One region of the Alcanivorax sp. genome, then DNA from elsewhere that is predicted to be linked to it. Evidence: predicted binding sites of a transcription regulator. Region 1 holds the regulator's gene; the other holds the start of a gene.

Region 1 (11,152 bases):
TGGCTTCCCCGCAGCGAGTGGTGTTCTCATCCGCCGCATCGGATCGCACGTCCTTCGGTTGTGGTGACGATTCCGACCGCACCTGGTTCAGCAAGGCCTTATACGGTGAGGACATGGCTGCCGGCATCGATGCTCCGGATGCCTGGTTTGCCGCGGCCAACAGTAAGGTGGAGCGGATGGAAGAAGAGCAGGGCATTGATGGGGAGGCGCACTCCATGCCGCAAAAAGCGGTGGGTGAGGCGTTCGTGCGCTGGTGGCAGGGTAAAACAGTGAATAGTGAATAATTAACAGTTAATAGCGAAAACCCGCGAGTGATCGAACGTAGGGTGGATTTTGTGTCCAGGTGTGTTGCTTGTGCCCCTGACGCACCTCTCAATACAGAGGCGCGGTTTTGTCCAGTTGGTTCAAGTAGTTCATCAGCTTGCGCCGCTCGCGTTTAAACTTGTCCTTTTCCGCTGCGGTGGCGGTGGCCGGGTCGGCCACGCGGGCCTTGAGGGCATTGCGACTCAGGTTGCGTAATTGCTGCCGGTCCCCGTGGGGAAAGAACTCCAGGATCAGCTGCAGGGTGCCCTCGGCGTCCCGGGGCTGATCGCAGGCCATGATCTGTTCTACCCAGTTGGTCAGCCGTTGCTGGCGGAATGGATCATGAAACGCTTCCAGGGCCTGGATGATCTGCTCGCTGTTGGATTCGCGCATAAGACGGCCGATGTACTGGGCATGGCGACGGCGCGCTTCGTGATGGTTGATGCGACTGGCTTCGTCCAGGGCCTTTTTCAGTTCATCGCCCAGGGGCAGTCGCTCGCGCTCTGCCGGCTTCATGTCCATTAACGAGAGTCCCAGCTCCTGCAAAGCACTGTCATCGCGTTTTTGTTGTGTCTTGCTGGTCAGCAGGTCGTCGTTATACTCGGTCATTACAATTTCTGATTCTGGTTACGGAACCGCTATTTTATGTCTGATTCCCCCGCAACGACAGCAGTACTGGATATTGCCCAATTACGCCAGGCGGAAGACACGGCCGCCTGGGTGCTGGAAGAGGCGAAACGCCAGGGCGCCGATGGTGTGGAAGTGAATGTGAGCCTGTCCCAGGGGTATTCGGTGAATGTGCGCCAGGGGGAGGTGGAAACCGTGGAATTCCACCGTGACCGTGGGGTGTCGGTGACCGTGTTCCGCGGCCAGCGCAAGGGCCACGCCAGCAGTTCTGACGACAATCGCGACAGCCTGCGCGACACCATCCAGGCCGCCGCATCCATTGCCCGCTACACCGAGGAGGATCGTTATGCGGGCCTGGCGCCGGCCAACTTGCTGGCCCGGGAGGTGCCGGACCTGGATCTGTATCACCCCTGGGCACTGGATACTCAGGCTGCCATCGACGAGGCATTGCGTTGCGAAACGGTTGCCCGGGATGATGCCCGTATCGTCAATTCCGAAGGGGCGTCCATCAACAGTGGCGCCAGCCTGCGGGTCTTTGCCACCTCGGAAGGCTTTCTGCACGGCTATCGCGGCACCCACCATAGCCGGGTCTGCAGTGTGGTGGCGGAAGATGGTGACGGCATGCAGCGCGATTACTGGTACGACGGGGGCCGTATTGGCGAGCGGTTGGCCGCTGCCGAAGAGGTTGGTGAAAAAGCCCGAGAGCGCACCCTGGCGAGGTTGGGAGCGAGTATTCCCGAGACCGGTGAATTGCCGGTGATCTTCGCGCCGGAGGTGGCCTCCGGCCTGTTGGGCCACCTGGTATCTGCCATCAGCGGTGGGGCCCTTTACCGGCGCAGTTCCTTTCTGCAGGACAGCATCGGTAAGGCAGTGTTGCCCAAGGGATTTGCGCTCACAGAAAACCCGCATCTGTCTGCCGGTAATGCTTCCGCGCCTTTCGATGGTGATGGCTTGCCCACCCGTGCCCAGTCTTTTGTGGAGGATGGTCTGCTGCGCCAGTATGCGCTTGGCCTGTATGCCGGTCGCCGTTTACAGATGGAGCCTACCGGCAATGGAGGAGGGGTGCGCAACGTGTCCATCACCGATACCGGCGAGTCTCTGGCGGCGTTGATGGCACGGGTGCCGAAAGGGATTCTGGTCACTGAAGTCATGGGACAGGGGGTAAATCTGGTGACCGGAGACTATTCCCGTGGTGCCAGCGGTTTCTGGTTTGAGAACGGTGTCATACAAGGCGCCTTGCAAGAGTTTACCATTGCGGGGCATTTGGGGGAGATGCTCAAGGGTATTCAGGGGAGCGGCACCGATGTGGATTATCGGGGTAATATTGCCAGCGGCTCGCTATTGCTGTCGCCAATAAAGATCGCCGGGCGATAGCGTATCCGGGCATTTTCAATGGATGAAAATTTTTTTCGGGAAAGGAGCAAACCGTGAGTGAAATCAATCCGTATCAACAGCCGCAGGCCGAGCTGATTGACGACAACAATCCACCAGCACAACCACTGGCCATTCTGGCTGAGCCACGCAAGGTCAGTGTGGGGGATGCGCTGGGCTGGATCGGCAGTGGCCACAAGATGCTGCCGGGTCACTGGGGTGTCGTGCTGGGGGCCCTGGTGGTCACCGTGCTGATCACCTCCGCGTTCCAGATCATTCCGCTGCTTGGCATGATCGCGCAGGTTCTGGCCACGCCCTTGTTATACGCGGGGATCGTGAAAATCTTCCACCGCATGGAAACCGAGGGTACGTCGGATTTTGCCGACCTGTTCGCTGGGTTCTCCGAGCGGACTGGCCCGCTGATTCTGATGGCCCTGGCCCAGCTGGGTGTGATGCTGCTGCTCGGGATTATCTTCGGGGGACTGGGGTATGCAATGGGTGCCGGGGGCGGCGCCTCTACAGGAGCCATGGTTGTGCTGGGCCTGCTGGGCCTGGTGGCCATGTTCGGCTTCGTCTACCTGTTCTATTTCACCGTGCCGCTGATCTTCCTGGGCAACAAGGGCGTGGGCGAAGCCATGAAGCTGAGCCTTAGCGGTTTCACCCGCAACGTGGTTCCCCTGATCGTTTACCTGCTAGTGACCATGGTGATCGTGTTGGTGGCCGCCTTGCCACTGCTGCTGGGTTGGCTGTTCGTGATGCCGATTCTGGCCGGGGCCTACTACGTGTCTTTCCGGCAGATTTTTGTGGAATAAATCCCGCTGGAAAGCATGACCAAAAAAGGCGCCATTGATTGGCGCCTTTTTTGTGGGCGAATGAAAAATCAGACCAGCAGATGCGCGTAGAGCACGGTGGCCAGACCCAGGAAGGCAAAGAAACCCACGATATCGGTGATGGTGGTGAGCACCACAGAGCCTGCCAGGGCCGGGTCGATGCCCATCTTTTTCATGATCATGGGCAGCATGGCCCCGGCACAGGCCGCCATGATCAGGTTGATGATCATGGCGGCGGCGATGACCATGCCGATGCTGGGGTCGTCGAACCACAAGGCGGCGGTGATGCCGATGACCGTGGCCCACAACAGGCCGTTCAGTGCCCCCACGGACAATTCCTTGACCAGCAGGTAGCGGGTGTTACTGGACTGGATCTGCCCCAGGGCCATGGCACGAATCACCAGGGTCAGGGTCTGGCTGCCGGCGATGCCGCCCATGCTGGCAACGATGGGCATGAGGATGGCCAGCGCCACCACTTTTTCCAGGGTGGCCTCGAACAGGCCAATTACTGCTGAGGCGGCCAGGGCGGTGAGCAGGTTGATACCCAGCCACACGGCCCGGCGGCGGGCTGTCTGCCAAACGGAGCCGAAGGTATCCTCGTCTTCATCCAGGCCTGCCATGCTCATCAACGAGTGGTCCGCTTCCTCGATGATCACGTCTACCACGTCATCAATGGTAATCCGGCCGACCAGCATGCCGTCTTCATCCACCACCGGGGCGGTTACCAGATCCTGGCGTTCGAAGATCTTGGCCACTTCGTGGGCGGGCAGGGTGGCAGGAATGGACTCGGTATCAGTGATCATGGCTTCCCGCACTGTGGTGCCGGGATCGCTGATCAGTACCTTGGTCAAGGGGAGCAGCCCGATGAACTGGTTGCGGCGATTGACCACCGCCAGGTTATCGGTGGTGCGAGGGATTTCGCCTCGCCGGCGCAGATAGCGCTGCACCACTTCGAAGGTGATTTCCGGACGGATGGTAATCACATCCGTGTTCATCAGGCCCCCGGCGGTGTCCTCCGGGTAGCTCATCACCTGTTCCAGCCGGTCACGATTCTGTTCGTCCAGGCTGGCCATGACCTGGCTGGTGACGTGGTCCGGCAATTCCTGCAACAGGTCAGCCAGGTCATCCGTATCCAGCTCTTCCACCAGCGAGACCAGCTCGTCAGTGCTCAGGTTGCGCAGCAATTCAACCCGGACTTCCTCGCCCAGATACTGGAGAACTTCGCTTTCCTGATCCTTGCTCAGCAGCTGCCAGAGAATTTCCCGTTCCCGGGGAGGGAAGGATTCCAGCAAATGCGCCGCCTCAGCACCGGGCAGATTATTGAACAGCTGACGGACCTGAGTATAGGTGCCGCTGGACAAGGCGCGGTTGATGACTTTGTGGTGTTGCTGGCTACGGCTGGTTTCGGCGGGCATCGAAAAATCAGTTAACAGTTAACAGTGAATAGTTAACAGCGAAAACAATGTGTGCTGCTGCTCGGGCCTGGATAAGCCCACAGTAACAGCCCTTCGAGGCATGTGGTACTTGATTTTTTAGCTGTTCACTATTCACTGTTAACGATTAACGGCTTTTTACTCTTCTTCATCAAAGCGGCGGGCGAACAGATCGGTGAGTTCTTCCATGGCGGCGGTTTCATCGTTGCCGTCGACCTGAAAGGTGACGCTGGTGCCCTTGGCGGCGCCAAGCATCAGCAGCCCCATGATGCTTTTGGCATCGATGGGTTTGCCGTTATGAATGACGTGAATGCGGCTTTCATAGCGTGAAGCCACGCTGACCACCTTGGCGGCAGCACGGGCATGCAGGCCAAGCTTGTTGATGATATCCAGTTGTTTTTCGATCATTGCGTGGCTTAATCCAGTTCGCGGTGGCGGACCTGCAGGGTGGTGCCCTCATCGCGTAACCGTTTTGCCAGTTGCTCGGTAATGAATACCGAACGATGGCGGCCACCGGTGCAGCCAATGGCCACAGTCACATAACTGCGATCGCTGTCGGCAAAGGCCGGAAGCCAACGCTGAACAAAGCGATGAATGTCATCGAGCATGTCGTGGCTGGCCTGATGCTGCTGGAGAAAATCGATGATGGCGTCATCGCGGCCGGTAAAGGGCCGCAGGTCGGCCCGCCAGTGGGGGTTGGGCAGTACCCGCACGTCAAACACCAGATCGGCATCGTTGGGCAGGCCGTTCTTGAAGCCGAAGGATTCCAGTTGCAGGGACAGGGCGGCGCTGCGATTGGCTACCCGCTCGCGCATCAGGTTGCGCAGGCTGTGAACATCATAGTTGCTGGTATCGATCACCAGGTCGGCACGCAGGCGAATATTGGACAGCAATTCCCGCTCGTGCTGGATGGCTGCCTCCACGGAGCCTTGCTGAGCGCCCAGGGGGTGACGCCGCCGGGTGGCACTGAAGCGCTTCAGCAGAGTGTTGTCGTCCGCATCCAGATAAATAATTTCGGTTTTTACCTGCTGCAGGTGAAGCGCATCCAGGATGGCGTCAAAGGCCAACAACTGGGTCGGCAGGTTGCGGGCATCAATGCCTACCGCCGCTCGCTCTATGGGGAGCTCACCCTGGTCAAGTTGTTCCGCTAGTGTTGGGAGCATGCCCACCGGCAAGTTGTCGACGCAGTAGTAGCTCTGGTCTTCCATGGCTTGTAGCGCGGTGGTTTTTCCCGAGCCGGATCGACCGCTGATAATGGTGAGTTTCATGGTCGTACCGCTTGCACGCTATTGGCGGCACGTTGGCACGTCACATCGATAAACGAGAGGGTATCGTGGGTGTGTCGGGCGGTGATGCCTGAAGGTGTGTTGCGTTGCTTCATGATGCCAGTCGCAGCTCCGCTTCGGATTCCACGGCAGTGTGATAAAGGTGGTGGTCGTCCTTGCTCAGTCGCAGCTCGGCACGGTAGTCGTCGTCGTTGAACAGGGACGCCAAGTGGCTGAGCGTTTTCAGGTGCTGTTCCGGGTTTTCCTGGGGAACCAGCAGCACAAACACCAGATCCACCGGGCGACCGTCAACGGCGTCAAAATCGATGGGGGTCGACAGTTTCAGCAGCAGCCCGATGGGTTGCTGGCAGTGACCAAGACGACAGTGAGGTATAGCGATGCCTTCACCGATGCCCGTGGAGCCCAGCTTTTCCCGGGCTACCAGGGCATCGAAGACCTCCTGTTCGTTGAGGCTGTCGCAGCCGGCCGCGGCCAGCTGCGCAACCTGGTCCAGCAGCTGTTTCTTGCTGCTGGCCTGCACCTCGCTATGGGTGCGTGCTTCGGTGAGTAGTTCGCGAACTCGCATAATTGTCGCTTTGGGGTCAGTGGCCGTGTTTGTGGCTGACGGCCTTTTCCTTGTGTTTGAGGATCTGACGGTCAAGCTTGTCCGTCAGCTTGTCGATGGCAGCGTACATGTCCACTGCTTCAGCGGTGGCGAAGACGTCGGCCCCGGAGATATGGATGGTGGATTCCGCCTTGTGGGTCTTGGGTTCCGGGGAAAGAATCACCTGGACACTGGTAATCTGATCAAAATGCCGTTCAAGACGGGAGAATTTGTCTCCTACGTAGGCTCGCAAAGCGTCGGTAATTTCCAGGTGATGACCGCTGATATTAATTTGCATGGCTGGCTCCTTTACCTGCTCGTTGGGCCGTCCCGGCGCCTACACCAAACGCTTGCGGGCGCTGGATGACGGTATTCTCATCGCCTCACGATACTTGGCGACTGTCCGGCGCGCCACGTTGATCCCCTGCTCGTTCAACAAGCTGGCAAGCTTGTTGTCGCTGAGCGGTTTGCGGGGGTTCTCGGCAGCGACCAGCTTCTTAATAATGGCACGAATAGCGGTGGAGGAACACTCACCGCCGCCGTCTGTTCCCACGTGGCTGGAGAAGAAATACTTAAGCTCAAAGACGCCGCGGGGTGTCATCATATATTTCTGGTTGGTGACCCGACTGATGGTCGATTCGTGCATCTCGACGGCATCGGCAATGTCGGCCAGAACCAGGGGTTTCATGGCTTCTTCCCCATAGTCGAAGAAGTCCTGCTGGACTTCAACAATGCGGGTGGCCACCTTCAGCAGGGTGTCGTGGCGGCTTTGCAGGCTCTTGATGAACCACTTGGCTTCCTGCACGCAGTTGCGCAGGTACTGGCCATCCTCGCCCCCGGCCTTGCGGGCCATGGAGGCGTACTGCTGCTGCAGGTTGACCTTGGGCAGTACCTCCTCGTTCAGGCTTACCTGCCAGTGGCCCTGATGCTGGCGCACAATCACGTCCGGTACCGCATAATCCACCTGGCTCTCACCGATCTGTTCGCCAGGGGCAGGGTCCAGGGTGCGCAACAGGGAGAGGGCGTCGAGCAGGTTCTCCTCGCTGATCTGCAGCACCCGGCGCAGGGCCGCATAATCGTGTTTTTCCAGCAGCTCCAGATGCTCCAGAAGGGCCAGGGCATAGTCCAGGAAGGGAGTGTCTGTGGGTAACTGACGCAGCTGAACACGCAGGCAATCGGCCAGATCCAGGCTGGCCACCCCTACGGGATCGAATTGCTGCAGGCGATGCTGGACGGCCAGTACTTCGTCGGCTTCCAGCTCGTCACCTTCGGTGAGCAGGTCATCCTGGGCGTTCATCATCGCCACGATGTCGTCCACGGTAACGGTCAGATAGCCGCGATCGTCCAGGGATTCGATAATGGTCATGGCGATGATGCGGTCCACATCGCTCATGGGGGTCAGATTCAGTTGCCAGAGCAGATGGTCCTGCAGGTTGCCGGCCACGCTATGTCGCTGCTGCCAGTCGTCGGCATCGTCGGGTAGGGCGGCGGAGGCGCTTCTGGTCTGGCCGGAATAGACATCGTCCCATTCCGTTTCGATGCCGGGTTCGCCGTCCACGAACTCTTCCAGGGCATCGTCCCGCTCGGTATCCAGCTCCTGGTCGTCCTGACGTTCTTCGTCAATGTCAGGCAGGGATTCGTCACCGAAATCGTCGGCCAGCTCCAGCAAAGGGTTGCTTTCCACGGCCTGCTGTATCTCCTGGCGGAGGTCCAGCGTGGACAGCTGCAAAAGGCGAATGGCCTGCTGCAGCTGAGGAGTCATGGTCAGCTGCTGGCCGATTTGTAGTTGTAGGCTTGGCTTCATACTGCTCAGGCTGGTCGGTCCCCAAAACCTGAGAATAGCAGTCTATCTGTAAGACAAGCAATATTTGTGCCAAGGGTTGTTGTGTGCTAGGAGGAGGGAGTTAACAGTGAACAGTTAATAGTTAACAGCGCGCGATCTTAGGCGTGGCGCCGTTTGGGTGCAGGCAGCCGCGTCTAGGGCTTGTGCGCGGCTGCGGGGCTTGAAAGACAGAAAGTCTGCCTCGCGAACTGTTCACTATTAACTATTCACTGCCTTTTACAGCCTGAAGTCCGCCCCCAGATACACATCCCGTACCTGCTGGTTACCGAGAATGGTATCCGCATCGCCGGAGGCGATGATGTGGCCGGCGCTGACAATGTAGGCGGTGTCGCAGATATCCAGGGTTTCGCGCACGTTGTGGTCGGTAATCAGTACGCCGATGCCGCGTTCTTTCAGATGGCGGATAATGCCCTTGATGTCGTTCACGGAAATCGGATCCACCCCGGCGAAGGGCTCATCCAGCAGAATGAAATCCGGGTCGGTGGCCAGGCCACGGGCGATTTCCGCCCGGCGCCGCTCGCCGCCGGACAGGCTCATTCCCAGGGAATCGCGAATGTGGGTGATATGGAATTCCTTGAGCAGGCTTTCCATGCGCTCGTGACGTTCCGCCTTGCTCAGCTCCTTGCGGGTTTCCAGGATCGCCATGATGTTTTCTTCCACGGTCAGGCGGCGAAAGATGCTGGCTTCCTGGGGCAGATAGCCGATGCCGCGCTGGGCGCGGCCATGCATGGGCAGATGGGTGATGTCTGCCTCGTTGATATCGATTCGCCCTGCGTCCGCTTCCACCAGGCCCACGATCATGTAAAAGCAGGTGGTCTTGCCGGCGCCATTTGGACCGAGCAAACCGACGATCTGGCCGGCTTCCACGTCCAGGGAGACATCTTCGATAACCCGGCGGCCCTTATAGCTTTTTGCCAGGTGGTGGGCGCGTAAATGGCTCATTGGGTGTTTGGCTCCGCCTCGGGGGAGGGCTCTTCGGGCGCCTCGCCGTTTTCATTGTCGTCTGCGGGTGGGGCTTGCTCGGGTGTCTGGTTCTCGGCCGGGATCACCAGTCGCACCCGCTTGTCGCCTTCACTACTGGCGTCTACTCGCTTGGAGTCCAGACTGTATTCCACTTTGGCGCCTTCGAAGGTGTTGCCCAGGTGCTCAATATAGGCGTCTCCGGTGAGGACCAGGGTGCGTTTGCGGATGTCGTAGACCAGGTTGTTAGCGTGGGCCTGCAGGTCCTTGCCTTCTTCCATGCGCACCGGGGTGCCGGAGGCTTCCACGCGGGTCAGTTCGCCATTGCGGGTATACAGGCGCATTTCGTCGGCAAACAGTTTGCGTTTTCCCTGGACCAGTTCCACATTGCCCCGGTAAAGACCGCTGCCCGCGTCCTGTTCGAAGCGTCCGGAATCCGCGGTCACGGATACCGGCACCTGCGGGGCGGCCACGGCACTGATCGGCAAGGCAACAGCCAAGGCGATAAGGCTGGAGGCACTAAGAAGCCGGCGCATCAAACTCACTCTTTACTCCTTGCTCAAGGGTCAGAATGCCCTTGTCGAGATCGGCCTCCAGCGCGCCTGCGCGGGTTTTGCCGGATTCAAATTCCAGGTCCACACTGCCGGGAGAGCTGGCGATATTGGTGTCGCTACGAAAGCGCAACTCCTGGGTGTCCAGGGTGATTTTCTGTTGCTGGTTGCGGGCTTTTACGTCGCCGGAGAATACAATCAGATCGCCATTTTCCTGGACCAACCCTTGTTCACTAACGATGGTCCAGCTTCCCTTGTCGTTGGCCATTTCCAGCTCGGGCTGCTGCATTTCCGTGAGCGGGTTGTGGTCATACTGGGTCAGGGTCTCGGCGGTCAGATAGTACTGGAGACTGCCGTCCTCTTCACTAAAAGCCCGTGCGGTTATGCTTTTGGCGACAATTGCGGGCGCGGTGAGGATGCCGTCTTCCTGCCCGGGCAAGGTGTCATCCCACTCGTGCAGGGTCATCAGCATCACCAGACCCAGCATCAGGATGCCGGTGGCGCTGAGCAGGCCCTGGCGCTTCATGCCGGGCTCCGTTGCGCCAGAATGGCGTCGCAGATTTCTCGCACCGCGCCTTCACCGCCGCGCCGCTCGGTAATATGGTCGGCGGCTTCCTTGGCGCAGTCGTGGGCATTGGCCGGGGCAAAGCTGAGCTGGGCCCAGTGCAGGGCGCTCACATCCGGTTCGTCATCGCCGGCATAGCCGGTCTCGCTGGCGGCGATGCCCAGCTGTTCGGCCAGGTCGGCCAGGGCCACGCCCTTGTCTTCGCGGCCCTGGATCACATGGGCGATTCCCAGGTCGGCGGCACGCCTGGCCACCATGGGCGTGTTGCGGCCGGTAATAATGGCCAGGGTGACGCCGCTGGCGGCCAGTTTCTTCAGTCCGTGGCCGTCCAGGGTATTAAAGACCTTGATGGTCTCGCCTTCCGGGCTGAAGTAGATGCGACCGTCGGTCATCACTCCATCCACATCAAAGGCCATCAGGCGCAGATTCTGCGCATCAACGGAGGACAGTTGCATAGGCATCTACACCACTCCGGCCCGCAGTAGATCTTGCATGTTGAAGGCGCCCAGAGGCTTGTGGTCCTTGTCACAGACCATCAGGCCATTGATTTTGCGGGTTTCCATGATCTGCAGGGCCTCAGCGGCAAGGTGGCCGGGTTCGATGGTGATCGGCTGAGCCACCATCACCTCGTCGATGGTGGCCTTGCGGATGTCGATGTCGCGATCCAGCATGCGGCGCAGATCGCCATCCGTAAAGATGCCGGCCAGGGTGCCGTCTTCCCGGGTGATGGCGGTCATGCCCAGCCCCTTGCGGGTCATTTCCAGCAGCGCTTCGCTGAGCGAGGTGCCGCTGGCGACTAC
Region 2 (6,937 bases), 1.3 Mb from region 1:
GATTCGGAAGAAGCCTGGGAGGGGGTGCTGCACGGGGAACTGGAAATGGGTGTAGTCACCCTGCCACCACAGCCAGATGATCGTCTGCAAAGTGATGTGATATGGCGCGATCCCCTGGTGTTCATGTGCGCACCCGAGCACCCGCTGGCCAAGGTGGAAAATATCACCCTGGAAACCCTTACCGGCTACAGTGCCATTCTGCCGTCACCGGTCACTTTCACCCGTGGCATTGTAGAGCGATTGTTTGACGAGCATAACCTGAAGCTCAATATCGCCATGTCCACCAATTATCTGGAAACCATTCACATGATGGTGTCCATCGGTCTGGGCTGGAGCGTACTGCCCGCCACCATGGTAGATGGCTCTGTGGTGGAGCTGGCCGTGGATGTACCGTTACCGGAGCGGGAGCTGGGGGTGGTTATCCACCCTGCCCGTACCCGCTCCAATGCCGCCAAGGCATTTTTGCAGGCACTGGAAGCATCCGGACTGTAACGGTTTCAATCCCTATCTGTTCGAGCTGGTCACCCCGCCCACGATCAACAACATGGCCGCCAGTAGCGCGGCCAGTGCCGCTCCGTAAAAGAGATTCGCCCCCCACTGCTGCCAGAACAAGCCGGACAAGCCGGCCCCTGCAGCCCAGCCCGCACCGAAACCCAGGCTGGAATACAGGGCCTGCCCCTGGCCACCCAGCGACGCCCCGAATTGCTTGTGCATCCAGGCAATACTGGCGGCATGGAAACTGCCAAAACTGGCCGCGTGGAGCAGCTGAGCCAGGGCCAGCCAGAACAATGAATCTGCCACCATGCCGATCACCAGCCAGCGCAGTGCCGCCAGCAACAGACTGCCCACCAGAATCCAGGGGATCGACCATCGCTGCAACAGCCGATGCATCAGCAGAAACAGCCCCACCTCCGCCAGCACCCCCAGGGCCCACAGACTTCCTACCACGAACTTGCTGAAGCCAAGATCCTCCAGGTAGATGCTGTAGAAGGTGTAGTAAGGCCCGTGGGACAGCTGCATCAGAAACGCCGCCACCAGAAACAGGGAAACCGCCGGTCGACGCAACACGGTCCATACTGACGGCCCACCCGCTTCCCGATGACGCACCTGCCCGTCACCCGCCGGCAGGGTCAGGGTACCCAGCCACAGCAGCCACAGCAGCGCACTTAGCACCCAGGGCAGCAAATCGGTTCCAAGCCGGTCCAGCGCCTCGCCGAGCACCAGCACCGCCAGAATAAACCCTACCGAGCCCCACAGGCGCACATGGCTGTAACGATGGGACTGGTGCCCCAGGGATTGCAGGGTGAGCACTTCAAACTGGGCCAGCACCGCGTTCCAGAAGAAGCTGAACGACACCAGCAGTGCCGCCATGGACCAGAACTGGTCTATCCAGAATACCGGCAGGAATACCACCGCCGCCAACAAGTTGCCGGCACGAATGATACGAAGACGCTGGCCGCTGCGATCCGCCAGCCAACCCCACAGGTTAGGCGCACCAATCTTGGTCAACTGGGGAATGGCCATCAGCAGACCGATGGCGGCAGCGCTGAATCCCAGGTCTTTCAGATACAGGGACCAGTAAGGGACCAGGGCGCCCAACAGTCCAAAATAGAGGAAATAGAAGCCTGACAGTCGCCAGTAGTAAGGCATTAGGGGCTGAACCTTGGCGTGGCGGTTAAATGAATGGAAGGCCGGACGTCTGATGTCAGACATCCGGCGCTAAATCAAACCTGCCGTAGGAGCGTCGCTGGCGGCGCGATCAAAGGCGTTAAACAGCAATGTAACCACAGAGATCGCCGAGGAAAAGACTGGTTTTTTCTGTGGCCTCTGTGGTGAAAATGCTTTTGATTGCGCGTTATCGCGCCGCCAGCGACGCTCCTACGGATGGTGAGCCATTTAAATCGGCGGGAAAGGCGGTTTCACATCACCGTTCTGGGCCCGATGGCGCAAACAGTGATCCATCAGCACCAGTGCCAGCATGGCTTCGGCGATAGGAGTGGCACGCACACCCACACACGGATCGTGGCGACCCTTGGTTACCACTTCCACCGGCTTGCCTTGAAGATCAATACTCTTGCCGGGAATCAGAATGCTGGAGGTGGGCTTGAGTGCCATGGCCACACGAATGGTCTGGCCGGAGCTGATGCCACCGAGAACGCCGCCGGCATGGTTGCTGAGAAACCCTTCTGGTGTCATCTCATCGCGGTGTTGCTCGCCGCGCTGATTGACCACCGCAAAACCGTCGCCCACTTCCACACCCTTGACTGCATTGATAGACATCATTGCTTTTGCCAGATCCGCGTCGATTCGGTCGAATACCGGCTCACCCCAGCCCGGCGGGACGCCGTCGGCAAATACTTCCACCCGCGCACCAATGGAAGACCCGTCCTTGCGCAGGGCATTAATGAGCGCTTCCAGTTCCGGCACCTTGTCTGCATCCGGGAAGAAAAACGGATTGCTGTTTACCGCGGCCCAGTCGAACTGCTCTGCCTTGATCGCACCGATCTGGGTGCAACCACCGTAGATGCGGATCCCCTGTGTCTGCTCCAGGTACTTGCGGGCAATGGCGCCGGCAGCCACACGCATGGCCGTTTCCCTGGCAGAAGACCGGCCACCGCCCCGGTAATCGCGAAACCCGTATTTCTGGGTATAGGTGTAGTCCGCATGCCCGGGCCGGAAAGTGGTGGCAATGTCCGAATAGTCCTTGGACTTCTGGTCCGTATTTTCGATCAGCAAGCCGATGGACGTGCCGGTGGTCTTGCCTTCGAACACACCGGAAAGAATCTTCACCTGATCCGGCTCACGACGCTGGGTGGTGTAGCGGCTGGTGCCAGGCTTGCGCCGGTCCAGCTCCACCTGCAAATCTTCCTCGCTGATTTCCAGTCCCGGCGGGCAGCCATCCACGATGGCCCCCAGTGCCAGGCCATGACTCTCACCAAAGGTGGTGATGCGAAAACGTTCACCGAAACTGTTGCCGGACATGCGGATCCTCAAAAAAGCATTGGGCCATTGCTTGCCCTCTCACCTGCAAAGGGAGAGACGCGTCAGCGGCTCAGAAAGAAAACTGTTCCCGGTATTCTAGCAGCTGTTGACGGGTAAGCATGAATACCCCGTGACCGCCGCGCTCAAATTCGAACCAGAAGAAAGGCACCTCGGGCCACTGATTGACCATGGCTTCCCAGCTATTGCCCACCTCCACAATCAATACCCCGTGCTCGGTAAGCTGATCCGGGGCATCGCGCAGCAGGCGACGAGTAAAGTCCAGGCCATCGTCCCCTGAAGCCAGTGCCAGCTCCGGTTCGTGGCGGTATTCATCAGGAAGGCTGGCCATATCCTGCGCATCCACGTAGGGCGGATTGGAGACAATCAGGTCATAGGGCCCATCCACCTGGGCCAGGCCATCGGAATGCAGGGCTCTCACCTGCCCTTCCAGGCCGTGGCGGCGGATGTTGTCCTCACAGACCTCCAGGGCTTCGTCACTGATATCACTGCCATCCACCCGCGCCTGCTCGAAAGCGTAGGCACAGGCAATGGCAATGCAGCCACTGCCGGTGCACAGGTCCAGCACCGCATGGACATGATCCGGTTCTACCCAGGGGGTGAAGGATTGCTCGATCAGTTCCGCCAGCGGTGAGCGGGGAATCAGCACCCGCTCGTCCACGTAAAAGGGCAACCCGCAGAACCAGGCCTCATGGGTCAGGTAAGGCACCGGCACCCGCTCGTTAACACGCCGAGACAGGAGCTCAAGGTAATCACTGACTTCAGAGGGCAACAGGCGGGCGTCAAGGATACGTGGGTCACTTTGCAGCGGCAGGGACAAGGTGTGCATCAACAAGGCCAGCGCCTCATCCCAGGGATCGTCATTGCCGTGACCAAAGAAGACCTCGCCGGCACGCAGGGCACTCTCCCCGAAACGCAGGCAATCCCTGACGGTCTGCAGGGCGGTAACGGCTTCTTTGTGTTGTTGCGGACTAATCACGGCATCCTCCTCGAGCAGGCGCCGAAGATTAGCACAGAATCCACGGTGAAAGCCTGCCAGAGAAGAACTTGTTGGCCTGGAGACAGGTATGCCTGGACTTGCGCTGAAAATCATGTGCGTTATCGCAATATCAGCACACGGAATCAGGTGCCATCATTTTCAGGAGCAGCTGGATTGCGTATAAAATACTGACACATTGCCTATGAAAGGATAAGCATGACTGCAGTTACGGTGTCACAAGACGGCCCCTTCACCCTGGTAGATCTTAAAAACGGCACCCTGGTGGACATGCGCGTGGAACTGTCGATCTATAGGCAGCGGCTGACCCTGTTCAATATGAATCGTCATCGCAAGCAGCTGGCGATCTACGTGGGGCGCATCCGCGGACTGGATTTCACCGCCGCGCGATATGCGTGTGGTGAAGATTTTGAACAGATTACCGAAGCCAAGGTGCTGGTGTTGGAAAGCGTCCTAAACCGCACCTTTGCCAACATGATGCTGACCCTGAACAAACCGCAATTTCCGGTCTACGTTTGTGGCAGCCTGGCACAGGCCAAAGCCTGTCTTCAGGAAAACCACCTCACGGGGGGACAGTGAGCGCGATCTGGTTACTGAAAACCGAACCCGATACCTTTTCCATTGATGACTTGCGGGCATGCCCTGACAGCACCAGCGGCTGGGACGGGGTGCGCAACTACCAGGCTCGCAATCGGCTGCGCGACGAAATGCGCAAAGGCGATACCGTGCTTATCTATCATTCCAGTTGTCCTAAGCCTGCCATTGTTGGCGAAGCGTGTGTGGTCAGTGATCCATACCCGGACCCTAGCCAGTTTGATGCCGACTCAGCCGGGTTCGACAATCGCAGCACCCATGAAAACCCCCGCTGGTATCAGGTGGATATTCGTTACGTGTGTACCTATCCACAGCCCCTACTGTTAAAAGACCTGCGACAGGACGTGGAATTCACCGATATGGAATTGGTGCGTCGCCCCCGCCTGTCGGTACAGAAAGTTGCCGAACGCCAATTCCAGCGAATTCAGCAACTCTGCCAGGCAGAGAACGCCAGCCCCTGACAGACGGACCAACCCGGTGCACACTGGCGCACCATGGCAACGCCACGCCCCAAACCCGGGCACACGAATACGAAAAAAGCACCACTACCACCGCCATTCATCTTCCTGCCAGCTTGGCACAACCGTTGCAATCACCCCTCCGTCACTATCACGAATGGGGTTCATCTCATGTCACAGCGCCGCTTACCCTGGTTTTCCTTGTTGCTATTTCCCGGGCTGGCCAGAGCGGACTCGCTCAGCGCCGTCGATACGGTCTGGATTGCCGTTGCCGCCGCCCTCGTGTTCTTCATGCAGGCCGGATTTGCGTTGTTGGAAAGCGGCCTGAGCCGTGCCAAGAACGCGCTCAATGTGGTAATGAAAAACTACATGGACCTGTGCGTTGGCACCCTGGTGTTCTGGGGCGTGGGCTTTGGCCTGATGTTCGGCACCAGCAGCACCGGCTGGTTCGGCGAGGACCAGTTCATGCTCAGCCAGGCCGACGGCAGCACCTGGGCCATGCTGCTATTCCAGATCATGTTTGCGGCCACCGCTGCCACGATCGCCTCCGGGGCCATGGCAGAGCGTACCCGTTATGTGGGCTACCTGTGCGGGGCGGTGGTCATCACCGGGCTGATCTATCCGCTCTACGGCCACTGGGCCTGGAACAGTGACGGCTGGCTGGCAAAACTGGGCTTTATTGATTTTGCCGGTTCCACGGTCGTACACAGCATTGGCGGCTGGTGTGCCCTGGCCGGGGTGCTGGTGGTGGGACCTCGACTGGGTCGTTTTGACAGTCACGGCCAGCCCCGCGCCATCCCCGGTCATAATCTCTCCTACGTGGCCCTGGGCGGTTTTGTTCTCTGGTTCGGCTGGTTCGGCTTTAATGGTGGCTCCACCCTGGCCGCCAGCGTGGATATTGCCAAGGTGAACCTGAACACGCAGCTCGCCGCCGCCGCAGGTGCGGTGGGCAGCGTGATCTACCGCATGGTCAGCCGCCGACCGATTCTGTTGACGGAAACCGTCAACGGAAGCCTGGCCGGACTAGTGGCTGTCACTGCGGGCTGCGCCGTGATGACACCGGGATTTGCTGTGCTCACCGGCCTGGTCGCCGGTGCGCTAGCGGCCTTCGGGGCGAGAATGTTACTGGCGTTGCGTCTCGATGATGTGGTCGGCGCGGTGCCGGTACATGCTTTCGCCGGCGCCTGGGGCACCCTGGCCGCTGGCCTGTTCTACGATGGCGACCTGTTCAACCCGGAACGGATTACCGTGCAACTGCTGGGCATCGTAGTCGCGTTTGGCTGGGCATTCTTCACTGCCCTGGTGATGTACATGCTGGTGTCCGTGCTCTCTGGCCTGCGGGCACCTGCCCTGCATGAACAACGCGGCCTGGACCTGAGCGAGCATGCGGAAAGCGGCTACCCCGAATTCCCCCAGAATACCCTCTACAACAGTGAATTAAGCAGCCCGGCGGAGTCCCGTCCATGAGCCAGGATCTGCAACGTCGACGGCGCGCCATTGTTACCGGGCTGACCCCCTACATGAACGAACCGCTGGTGCTGGAGGCACTGAGCCTCTGGCAACAGAATTACGCCGAACGGCCGCGATTTTCCCTGCAGGGCTTTGTCAGTGAGCTTTGCCAGTTATTCGACCTGAGTGAGCGTCGGCATCAAATTCATATGAGCCTGGTGCAGGCGATGACCCTGTCTGAGCGGGAACTGGCCGACGATCCGCTGGCAGACAGCGGCGAAAGACACGCGCAGGAACACCCCTGTAGCCAGGCTTTCGAGCAGATGATGCGCTCGCTGTGGGACGGCATCGGCGCCCGGGCGGCCAGCCAGCTGCGCCTGGACCTGGCTGCCCAGTTGCGCAGCAATAAGGTGGGTACGGAAATCCGGCTGACCATGGA

The links. Region 1 encodes sigma-54, which starts transcription at its own class of promoters, with help from an activator protein. Its sites were predicted from a motif close to TGGCACNNNNNTTGCTNT; they were not measured.
Region 2: a site for sigma-54 is predicted at 5,167-5,184, ahead of KZ772_RS04210 (ammonium transporter). Genes of this name have one in related genera too.

What each region holds. Positions count from the first base shown of each region.
Region 1 is NZ_CP080267.1:3,598,791-3,609,942, forward strand. It holds gene KZ772_RS16905 (C13 family peptidase) at 1-284, shown strand, start outside; gene yjgA (ribosome biogenesis factor YjgA) at 373-912, opposite strand; gene pmbA (metalloprotease PmbA) at 949-2,304, shown strand; gene KZ772_RS16920 (BPSS1780 family membrane protein) at 2,358-3,113, shown strand; gene mgtE (magnesium transporter) at 3,182-4,546, opposite strand; gene KZ772_RS16930 (HPr family phosphocarrier protein) at 4,703-4,972, opposite strand; gene rapZ (RNase adapter RapZ) at 4,981-5,832, opposite strand; gene ptsN (PTS IIA-like nitrogen regulatory protein PtsN) at 5,942-6,415, opposite strand; gene raiA (ribosome-associated translation inhibitor RaiA) at 6,432-6,731, opposite strand; gene KZ772_RS16950 (RNA polymerase factor sigma-54) at 6,771-8,237, opposite strand; gene lptB (LPS export ABC transporter ATP-binding protein) at 8,493-9,218, opposite strand; gene lptA (lipopolysaccharide transport periplasmic protein LptA) at 9,215-9,772, opposite strand; gene lptC (LPS export ABC transporter periplasmic protein LptC) at 9,756-10,313, opposite strand; gene KZ772_RS16970 (HAD hydrolase family protein) at 10,310-10,813, opposite strand; gene KZ772_RS16975 (KpsF/GutQ family sugar-phosphate isomerase) at 10,814-11,152, opposite strand, start outside.
Region 2 is NZ_CP080267.1:924,774-931,710, forward strand. It holds gene KZ772_RS04180 (LysR family transcriptional regulator) at 1-492, shown strand, start outside; gene KZ772_RS04185 (MFS transporter) at 505-1,713, opposite strand; gene aroC (chorismate synthase) at 1,897-2,982, opposite strand; gene prmB (50S ribosomal protein L3 N(5)-glutamine methyltransferase) at 3,053-3,979, opposite strand; gene KZ772_RS04200 (hypothetical protein) at 4,196-4,576, shown strand; gene KZ772_RS04205 (EVE domain-containing protein) at 4,573-5,052, shown strand; gene KZ772_RS04210 (ammonium transporter) at 5,221-6,516, shown strand; gene KZ772_RS04215 (hypothetical protein) at 6,513-6,937, shown strand, end outside.